Regions from separate parts of the Streptomyces sp. NPDC001787 genome, predicted to be linked through region 3. Evidence: riboswitches for the same ligand, from Rfam matches in the RefSeq annotation. Region 3 holds a riboswitch; each other region holds the start of a gene.

Region 1 (3,266 bases), on a different contig from region 3:
TAGGTCCGCCGCCCCGTCAGCCCGTACAGCATGTCCAGGCCCGGCTCCAGCAGCGAGACATCGCCCCGGAACTTGTTGACGAGATAGCCGGCGACCAGCGACTGGTCCTCGGCGCTCAGCAGCGCCGTCGTACCGAAGAACGAGGCGAAGACGCCGCCGCGGTCGATGTCGCCGACGACCAGCACGGGAAACCGCGCGGCGCGGGCTATGCCCATGTTCACGATGTCGGTGCGCCGCAGATTGATCTCGGCAGGACTGCCCGCGCCCTCGCAGATCACGGCGTCATACGTGCCCCGAAGCCGCTCCAGGCAGTCCACGACCGTCCCGAGGAGCGCTTCCTGGCGCCCCCCGTGGTAGCCGCGGGCGCTCATCTCGCCGACCGGCTTCCCCATCAGGACGACCTGGCTGGAGCGGTCGCCGCCGGGCTTGAGCAGCACCGGGTTCATCAGCGCGGACGGCTCGACCCGGGCGGCCTGGGCCTGCATCGCCTGGGCACGCCCGATCTCCGCGCCCTCGCGGGTCACGAACGAGTTGAGCGACATGTTCTGCGCCTTGAACGGCGCGACCTTCACGCCCCGGCGCACGAGCCACCGGCAGATCCCCGCCGTGACGACGCTCTTGCCCGCGTCCGAGGTGGTCCCGGCGACCAGGAGTCCGCCGCTCATTTCGCTCTCCGTCCCGCGAGCAGCCGGCCCGCCACGCATACGCCCAGGGCCAGCGCGCTCACCCGGCGCGACAGCCGTACCGCCCGTTCGATGTCGGCGCTCTCCACGGCCCGGCCGTCCGCTCCGTTGAGCACGGGCCGGTGCTCGACCCGCCCGGCGTACGCCAGGGTCCCGCCGAGCCGTACGCCGAGCGCCCCCGCGAACGCGGCCTCCACCGGCCCCGCGTTGGGGCTCGGATGGCTGCCCGCGTCGGCCCGCCAGGCCCGTACGGCCGCACGGGGCCGTCCTCCGGCCACCACGGCCAGCGCGGCCGTCAGCCGGGCTCCCGGTCCGCCCGCCAGGTCGTCCAGGCGGGCCGAGGCCCAGCCGTAGCGCCGGTAGCGGGGCGACTTGTGGCCGACCATGGCGTCCAGCGTGTTGACGGCCCGGAAGCCGACGAGCCCGGGGACCCCGCCCAGGGCGCCCCAGACGAGGGCGCCGACGACGGCGTCCGAGGTGTTCTCGGCGACGGACTCGACCACGGCGCGGGCGATCTGCTGCCCGTCCAGCGAGTGGGGGTCGCGGCCGCACAGATGGGGCAGCCGCTCCCGGGCCACGTCGAGGTCCCCGGCGGCGAGCGCGCCGGCGACGGCGCGCGCCTCACGGCCCAGCGACGTACCGCCGATCACGGACCAGGTGGTGACGGCGGTCAGCGCGACGGCCATGGCGGGGCGGTCCCGTACGGCGCGGGCGGCCAGCGCGGCGGCCCCCGCGGCGCCGCCGGCGCAGACCAGGGTGTGCAGGGCGCCCCACCCGCGGTGGTCGCGCCAGAGCAGGCGTTCGGCCTCCGCCGCGGCCCGGCCGAACCCGGCCACGGGATGTCCCCGGCGGGGGTCACCGAGCAGGGAGTCGGCGATCAGGCCGGCCGTGGCGCCGTACGCGAAGATGCGGTCGGCACGCATGGCTCAGCCGGCCGGGGTACGGGAGATTTCCGCAAGGGGTGACACAGGTTCCGGCGCACGGCAGCCAGGCATGGCGTATGTCCTCACTCAGGGTCCGCGCCCTGGTTCGACGTGACCGGCGACGAGAGTCTCCTGGCTTCCGGATCCGCGGTTCCCCCGGCCTTCCAGTCCGCGTGGGCGGACCGTGACTTCCGATGGGGGACTGCTCCCCGGTGACAGTGGCGGGACCGCGCCGGATTCGCACCGGCTTCCTCTGCTGTCGCCGTAAACGGCTCCGGCAGTCCACCACGCTGTGAGAACGCCCGTCAACTTGCCGTTGACCTGCGGAGCCGCAGTGTGCGCAGACGCACACTGGCCGGACACACAGGGTGTGTCCGGCCAGGTGGAGGTGCGGTGTTCCGGTCAGGCGACGATCAGATAGATCCCGTACGTGACCGCCGCCGCGCACAGCGCGAAGCAGAGGTACGCGCCGGCGCGGGCCGGGGTGAACGAGCCGCCGGAGGCGCCGTTCCGCGCCGTCGGGGACTGCTTGGAGAGGCCGACGATGCCGAGGGTGAAGAGGCCGACCAGCGCCACGGTGACCACGAGGCTGACGCCGAAGACGGAGGCGAGAGCTGCCCAGTCGATGTTCATGCGGATCTGTCCTTACACCGTGGCGGGCCGCGCCGGATCGGCGGGCGTACCGGCCGGAGCCGGGATGGTGGACGTGAGGTCGGGACCCGTGGTGCCGACGGGCGGCGGGGTGACGGCGGCGATGGCCGTGGTGACGACGCCCGCGGGCTCGTCCTCCGGGCCGCCGCCGGTGACGTTGGTGTGGTCGACCGGCTTGCGGCGCGACAGCAGCCAGATGGCGCCGGAGCCCGCGACGAGCAGGACCGCGACGACGCCGACGCCCCAGCCGCCCTGCTTGGTCAGGAACTCCGCGCCCGCGCCGACCAGGCCCGCGGCCGGCAGGGTCAGACCCCAGGCGACGAACATCCGGGTCGCCGTGGACCAGCGGACCACGCCTCCCTGACGGCCGAGGCCCGCGCCCATCACGGCGCCGGAGCAGGACTGGGTGGTGGAGAGCGAGAAGCCGAGGTGGGAGGAGGCCAGGATGACCGTGGCCGCACTGGTCTGGGCGGCGAAGCCCTGCGGCGGCTTGAGGTCGGTCAGGCCGCTGCCCATGGTGCGGATGATGCGCCAGCCGCCGAGGTACGTGCCCAGGGCGATGGCCACACCGGCGGAGACGATGACCCAGACCGGCGGGTTGGAGCCGGGGGCGAGGACGCCGCCGGTGACCAGGGCCAGGGTGATGATGCCCATCGTCTTCTGCGCGTCGTTGGTGCCGTGGGCGAGCGAGACGAGACCGGCCGAGGCGATCTGCCCGGCCCGGTAGCCCTTGGCGGTCGACTTCAGCTGTCCCTCATCGGTGACCTTGCGCCCGATGCGGTACGTCAGCTTCGTGGCCAGCAGCGCGGCGAGACCGGCGACGACCGGCGCGGCGATCGCGGGCAGCAGCACCTTGGTGACGACGGTGCCGCCATTGATCGAGGACCAGCCCGCCGACATGACCGCGGCGCCGATGAGGCCGCCGAACAGGGCGTGCGAGGAACTGGAGGGCAGGCCGACCAGCCAGGTCAGCAGATTCCACAGGATGGCGCCGACGAGCGCCGCGAAG
Region 2 (3,266 bases), on a different contig from region 3:
TCGGCAGCCTGGCGCGGGCCGCCGGCCGGATCGACCCCACGGTGTACTGCCCGGCCCAGCTGCCCGTGGCGCAGCGCTACCACCCCCTCACCAACCCGGACGGTGCCCGCTGTGATGTGTACAGCCACGCCGTGAACGTCTACGGCGAGGTACCGGAGACCGGGAAGGCGCGCAGGCCGCTCGACAACACCGGTATCCAGTACGGACTTCAGGCCCTGAACAACGGGACCATCGACATGGACCGGTTCATCGACCTCAACCGGCGCATCGGCGGCCTCGACGACGACGCCAAGCCCACCGCGCAGCGCACCGCCGCCGATCTCAAGGCGGTTCGGCTCGCCTACCGCACCGGCCGCATGCTGAACGGCGGTGCCGGCCTGGCCGACATCCCGATCATCGACTACCGCGACTACACGGACGACGCCGCGACCGGCGACATGCACATGCGCTTCCATTCCTTCTCCACCCGGGCGCGCCTGGACAAGGCCAACGGCACCCACGCCAACCAGGTCATGCTCACCCGCTCCAGCGGACACGGGTTCACCCTCGCCGGGATGGTGGCCGACATGGACCAGTGGCTCACCGCCATCAAGGGGGACCCCGGCACCGACGCCCCCATCGAGAGGATCGCCCGCAACCGGCCGCAGGGACTCACGGACGCCTGCTGGACCCGTGGCATCGGGGCGAAGAAGATCTCGGAACCCCAGGTGGAGGGCATCGGCAACACCGAGTGCAACACCCTCTACCCGGTGTGGACCTCGCCGCGGATGGTCGCCGGAGCCGATGTGGCCAACGACATCGTCAAGTGCCGCAAGCGTCCCGTGGTCCGCACCGACTACCAGGTGCCGGTGACCGACGCCCAGCTCAAGGAGCTGACGGGGATCTTCCCGTACGGGGTCTGCGACTGGTCCGTTCCCGGGGCGGGCCAGCAGGCCCCCATGGGTACCTGGCTCTCCTTCGACGCGGTGACCGGATAGCGACGGGCGAGCACCGAAGGCTGTCCCGACGGGGCCCGGTGTCCGCTCCCGCTCCACCGTGCCCGTCATCTCCCCGCACACCCCCGCCCGTCACGTGTCCCGGTATCCGGGCGGGGGTGTGCGGGCGCCGCCCGTCGCTTAGGGTGGCGGACGCAGCTGGTTCGCCCCCGTCCGCCAGGCGGGACGCGTCGTAAGAGGGAACCCGGTGGGAATCCGGGACTGCCCCGCAGCGGTGAGTGGGAACGAACGCCGTCATACGCACTGGATCCGGCCGGATCCGGGAAGCGACGGCCAGTAGGGATCTGCCCCGGCAGATGTGCCCGCGAGTCCGAAGACCTGCCCGTTGCCCGTACGCGACCGATCGCGTGCGGAGATCCCGGTGACCTCGTGGGCGGGTCGGCGTACATATCGAGCGGCACGTGCGGGAGAACTCCCCGACGTGGTCCGCCCGGTCGGTCGTCCCTTCGCGTCCGCGTCCCGTCACCGGGATCCAGGACACATCTCGCGAAGGAGAGTTCTGTGACAGCGAAGCCCGCAGCCGCGGCAGCACGGGCCACCGTGTACGGCTACCCCCGCCAGGGACAGAACCGTGAACTGAAGAAGGCCGTCGAGGGGTACTGGAAGGGCCGCGTGAGCGCGGACGCCCTCCGGGAGACCGCGGTGGATCTGCGCCGGTCGAACTGGCAGCAGCTGGCCGACGCCGGCATCCACGAAGTGCCGTCCGGCGACTTCTCGTACTACGACCATGTGCTGGACACCAGCGTCATGGTCGGAGCGGTCCCCGAACGGCACCGCGCGGTCGCCGAGGAGGACGCGCTGGACGGCTATTTCGCGATGGCCCGCGGCACCCAGGACATCGCACCGCTGGAAATGACCAAGTGGTTCGACACCAACTACCACTATCTGGTCCCCGAGCTGGGCCCGGACACGGTGTTCACGGCGCACTCCGCCAAGCAGGTCGCCGAGCTGAAGGAAGCCCTCGCGCTCGGACACACCGCCCGCCCGGTCCTCGTCGGCCCCGTCACCTACCTGCTGCTCGCCAAGCCCGCGCCGGGCGTGTCCGGGGACTTCGAGCCCCTGACCCTGCTGGACCGGCTGCTGCCGGTGTACGCCGAGGTGCTCGCCGATCTGCGGGCGGCCGGCGCCGAGTGGGTCCAGGTCGACGAACCCGCTCTCGTCCAGGACCGCACCCCCGCCGAGCTGAACGCCGCCACCCGTGCCTACCGCGAACTCGGTGCCGCCACCGACCGGCCGAAGCTGCTGGTCGCCTCGTACTTCGGGCGGCTCGGTGAGGCACTGGGCGTGCTGGCCAAGGCGCCGGTGGAAGGACTGGCCCTCGACTTCACCGAATCGGGCGGCGCCAACCTCGAAGACCTCGCGGCGGCCGGCGGACTGCCCGGCAAGCGCCTGGTCGCGGGCGTCGTCGACGGACGCAACATCTGGATCAACGACTACGAGAAGTCCCTCGCGACCCTCGGCACCCTCCTCGGCCTCGCCGGCCGGGTGGACGTCTCCGCCTCCTGCTCCCTCCTGCACGTACCGCTGGACGCCACCGCCGAGCGCGACATCGACCCGCAGATCGCCCGTTGGCTCGCCTTCGCCCGGCAGAAGACGCGGGAGATCGCCGTCCTGGCGCGTGGGCTCGCCCGGGGCACCGACACCATCGCCGCCGCACTCGCGGCGAACCGCGCCGACCTCGCCTCCCGCGCCGGATCGGCACTGACCAGGGACCCCGCGGTGCGGGCCCGCACCGCCGCCATCACCGCCGCGGACGGACGGCGCTCGCAGCCCTACCAGGAGCGGACCGCCGCCCAGCGCGCGCACCTCGGGCTCCCGCCGCTGCCGACGACGACCATCGGCTCGTTCCCCCAGACGAATGAGCTGCGCGCCGCTCGCGCCGACCTGCGGGCCGGGCGGATCGACACCGCCGGGTACGAGGAACGGATCAGGGACGAGATCCGGGAAGTCCTCTCCTTCCAGGAGAAGGCGGGGCTCGACGTCCTGGTGCACGGCGAGCCCGAACGCAACGACATGGTGCAGTACTTCGCCGAACGGCTCACCGGCTACCTCGCGACCCAGCACGGCTGGGTCCAGTCGTACGGCACCCGCTACGTCCGGCCGCCGGTGCTCGCGGGCGACATCTCCAGGCCGGAGCCGATGACGGTCCGGTGGACGGCGTACGCCCAGTCGCTGACCGCCCGTCCCGTCAAGGGCATGCTCACCGGCCCGGTCACCATGCTCGCCTGGTCCTTCGTCCGCGACGACCAGCCGCTCGGCGAGACCGCCCGG
Region 3 (3,266 bases):
TCAGATCGTGATGTTCGCCTTCCTCGCCGTCGAACTCGTCGGCGTCACCGCGGGCGAGTCCAAGGACCCCACGACCGTCCTGCCCAAGGCCATCAACACCGTGCCGTGGCGCATCGCCGTCTTCTACGTCGGCGCGCTGATCATGATCCTCTCGGTGGTGCCGTGGAGCACGTTCAAGCCCGATGTCTCGCCGTTCGTGAAGACCTTCGAGGAGATGGGCCTCGGTGTGGGGGCCGCGATCGTCAACTTCGTCGTCCTGACCGCGGCGCTCTCCTCCTGCAACTCCGGGATGTACTCCACCGGCCGCATGCTGCGTGACCTGGCGCTCAACGGGCAGGGCCCGAGGGCCTTCACCCGGCTGACGAGGAACGGCCTGCCGTTCGCCGGCACCACGTTCTCGGCCGCGCTGATGCTCGTCGGCGTCTGGATCAACTACCAGTGGCCGGGCGAGGCGTTCAACTACGTCGTCTCCTTCGCGACCATCTCCGGCATGTGGGCCTGGATCATGATCCTGCTCAGCCAGCTCCGCTTCCGCGCGCTGGCCGACCGGGGGGTGCTCCCGCAGTCCGCCTTCCGGGCCCCCGGAGCCCCGTACACCAGCGTCTTCGCGCTCGGCTTCATCGCGATGGTCATCGTGATGATGGCCATCGACAAGGACGCCAGGGTCTCGCTGTACTGCGCACCGGTCTGGGCCCTGATCCTCGGTGTCTCATATCTGGTGCTCAAGGCCCGCAACCCCGGGAACACGGCGTTCATCAAGCGCTGACACCCACGGTCACCCACGCCGGAGCGTCCGGCATGCGGGCCCGCCGTACCACTCCTCGGTACGGGCGGGCCCGCCGCCCGCGGCGGCCGGTCCTATCCTGGGCGCCATGCTGACCATCACCCAGGACCTCCACGACCGGATCGTCGCCCACTCCCGCGCGGACCACCCCGACGAGGCGTGCGGAGTCGTCGCGGGACCGGCCGGAACGGGACGGGCCGAACGCTTCATCCCCATGCTCAACGCCGCCCGCTCGCCCACGTTCTACGAGTTCGACTCGGCCGACCTCCTCAAGCTCTACCGCGACATGGACGACCGCGACGAGGAGCCCGTGATCATCTACCACTCGCACACGGCGACCGAGGCCTACCCCTCCCGCACCGACGTCACGTACGCCAACGAACCCGGCGCCCACTACGTCCTCGTCTCCACCGCGGACACCGACGACGCGGGCCCCTTCCAGTTCCGCTCGTACCGCATCGTGGACGGCGAGATCACCGAGGAGGACGTCAAGATCGTCGACGCCTACTGAAGGACGCCCGGGGGGACGTCCACTGAGGGTCGCCTCACCTGCGTCGCGACCAGGTCTGGCACACTGCACCCAGACCCAACGAGGCGGCAGGAACCAGGAAGCCGGTGCAAGTCCGGCACGGTCCCGCCACTGTGACCGAACCCCGTCCACCAGGACCGGGGCTCGGCAGTCAGGAACTGGCCTGCCGCCTTCTCGCACCGACCAGGGGACGCGGAAATCCCCCGGAGAGGCCCCGCCATGTCCCGGCGCACCCCCGCGCTCATAGCCGCCGCCGTGCTGCTCCCGCTCGCCCTCACCGCCTGCTCCGCCTCGGACGCCGACAACGGCTCCGCGGACTCGGCCAAGGCCGGCGGACCGTCCGCCAAGGGCTTCCCGTACACCGTCACGAACTGCGGTGTCACCACGACGTACACGGCACCGCCCAAGCGCGCCGTCACCATGAACCAGCACGTCACCAAAGTGATGCTGGAACTGGGGCTGGCCAAGTCCATGGTCGGCACCGCCTACCTCGACGACCGGGTCCTGCCGGAGTACGAGGACCAGTACGAGTCCATCCCGGTCCTGGCCGAGGAGTACCCCTCGTACGAGAAGCTCCTCGCCGCCGACCCCGACTTCGTCTACGGCGGCTACTCCACCGCGTTCACCGCGAGTGACGGCCGCAGCCGCGAGGCGCTGAAGAAGTCCGGCATCGACACCCGGCTCAACACCGAGTACTGCGCCAAGAGCCCGACCGCGATGGACGCCCTCTACCAGGAGGTCCGCGAGGTCGGCCGCACCTTCGGCGTCGCCTCGCGCGCCGAGTCGTGGATCAAGGAGGCGAAGGCCACCAACGCCGCCGCGGCCGAGCGGCTCAAGTCCGCCCGGCCGGTCTCCGTCTTCGTCTACGACAGCGGCGACAAGACCGCGTTCACCGCGGGCGGCAGGGGCATCGGCAACGAGCTGATCACCCGGGCCGGCGGCCGCAACGTCTTCGCCGACCTCGACAAGCCCTTCGGCGACGCCTCGTGGGAGAACGTCGTCGCCCGCAAGCCCGACGTCATCGTCATCTACGACTACGGCTCCACCACCGTCGCCCAGAAGAAGAAGCGGCTCCTGGAGGACCCGGCACTCGCCGACGTCCCCGCGATCAGGAACAAGCGCTTCGCCGTCCTCCCGCTCTCCGACGCGGTGCTCGGCGTGCGCGCCCCCGCGGCGGTCGGCAAGCTCGCCGCCCAGCTGCACCCGGAGATACCCGGGGACTCACCCACGGAGGAAGCGACGGACGCGGCCACCGCGTCGTGAGCTGCCGCACCCCCGCCGCGCCGCGACGGCTGCGCTACACCCTGGTCCTCGGCGCCCTCGCCGTCGTCCTCGGGGCCGCCGTCCTCGCCGCGCTCGCCCTCGGCTCCGTCCGCATCCCGCCCGGCCAGGTCCTGGACATCCTGACCGGGCGGGCCGGACCGGGCCCGTTCCGCACGATCGTCCTCGACGTCCGGCTGCCCCGGATCCTGCTCGGCGTCGTCGTCGGCGCCGGACTCGCCGTGATCGGCACCGTCCTCCAGGCGCTCGTGCGCAATCCGCTCGCCGACCCGTTCCTCCTCGGCGTCTCCTCCGGAGCCTCCACCGGAGCGGTCCTCGTGATCGTCCTCGGCGTCGGCGCGGGCCTCGCCACCACCGTCACGATCCCGGCCGCCGCCTTCGCGGGCGCGCTCGCCTCACTCCTGCTCGTCTACACCCTGGCCCGCGGCGGATCCGGCCTCACCACCAACCGGCTCGTCCTGGCCGGAGTCGCCGTCTCCTACGTCCTCTCCGCCCTCACCAGCCTCATCCTGGTCACCTCGGCCCGCGCCGACCATCTTCAGGAAGTCCTCTACTGGACCCTCGGCGGGCTCGGCGCCGCCCGCTGGGACATGCTCGCGCTCCCCTCGGCCGTCCTCGTCGCGGGCACGGCGCTGCTCCTCACCCTCGCCCGCCCGCTCGACCTGCTGCTCG

What was found. A riboswitch is a leader RNA that binds a small molecule or an ion and turns the genes downstream of it on or off. The one in region 3 is predicted to bind cobalamin.
Region 1: linked by a shared signal. The riboswitch ahead of ABT170_RS10065 (cobalamin biosynthesis protein) and the one ahead of ABT170_RS19645 (ABC transporter substrate-binding protein) in region 3 are both predicted to bind cobalamin.
Region 2: linked by a shared signal. The riboswitch ahead of metE (5-methyltetrahydropteroyltriglutamate--homocysteine S-methyltransferase) and the one ahead of ABT170_RS19645 (ABC transporter substrate-binding protein) in region 3 are both predicted to bind cobalamin.

What each region holds. Positions count from the first base shown of each region.
Region 1 is NZ_JBEOZE010000005.1:325,834-329,099, forward strand. It holds gene ABT170_RS10060 (cobyric acid synthase) at 1-665, opposite strand, end outside; gene ABT170_RS10065 (cobalamin biosynthesis protein) at 662-1,606, opposite strand; cobalamin riboswitch at 1,711-1,900, opposite strand; gene ABT170_RS10070 (hypothetical protein) at 2,009-2,239, opposite strand; gene ABT170_RS10075 (inorganic phosphate transporter) at 2,252-3,266, opposite strand, start outside.
Region 2 is NZ_JBEOZE010000019.1:46,237-49,502, reverse strand. It holds gene ABT170_RS24500 (DUF6351 family protein) at 1-977, shown strand, start outside; cobalamin riboswitch at 1,137-1,335, shown strand; gene metE (5-methyltetrahydropteroyltriglutamate--homocysteine S-methyltransferase) at 1,497-3,266, shown strand, end outside.
Region 3 is NZ_JBEOZE010000013.1:144,096-147,361, forward strand. It holds gene ABT170_RS19635 (amino acid permease) at 1-766, shown strand, start outside; gene ABT170_RS19640 (M67 family metallopeptidase) at 873-1,295, shown strand; cobalamin riboswitch at 1,330-1,494, shown strand; gene ABT170_RS19645 (ABC transporter substrate-binding protein) at 1,533-2,576, shown strand; gene ABT170_RS19650 (FecCD family ABC transporter permease) at 2,573-3,266, shown strand, end outside.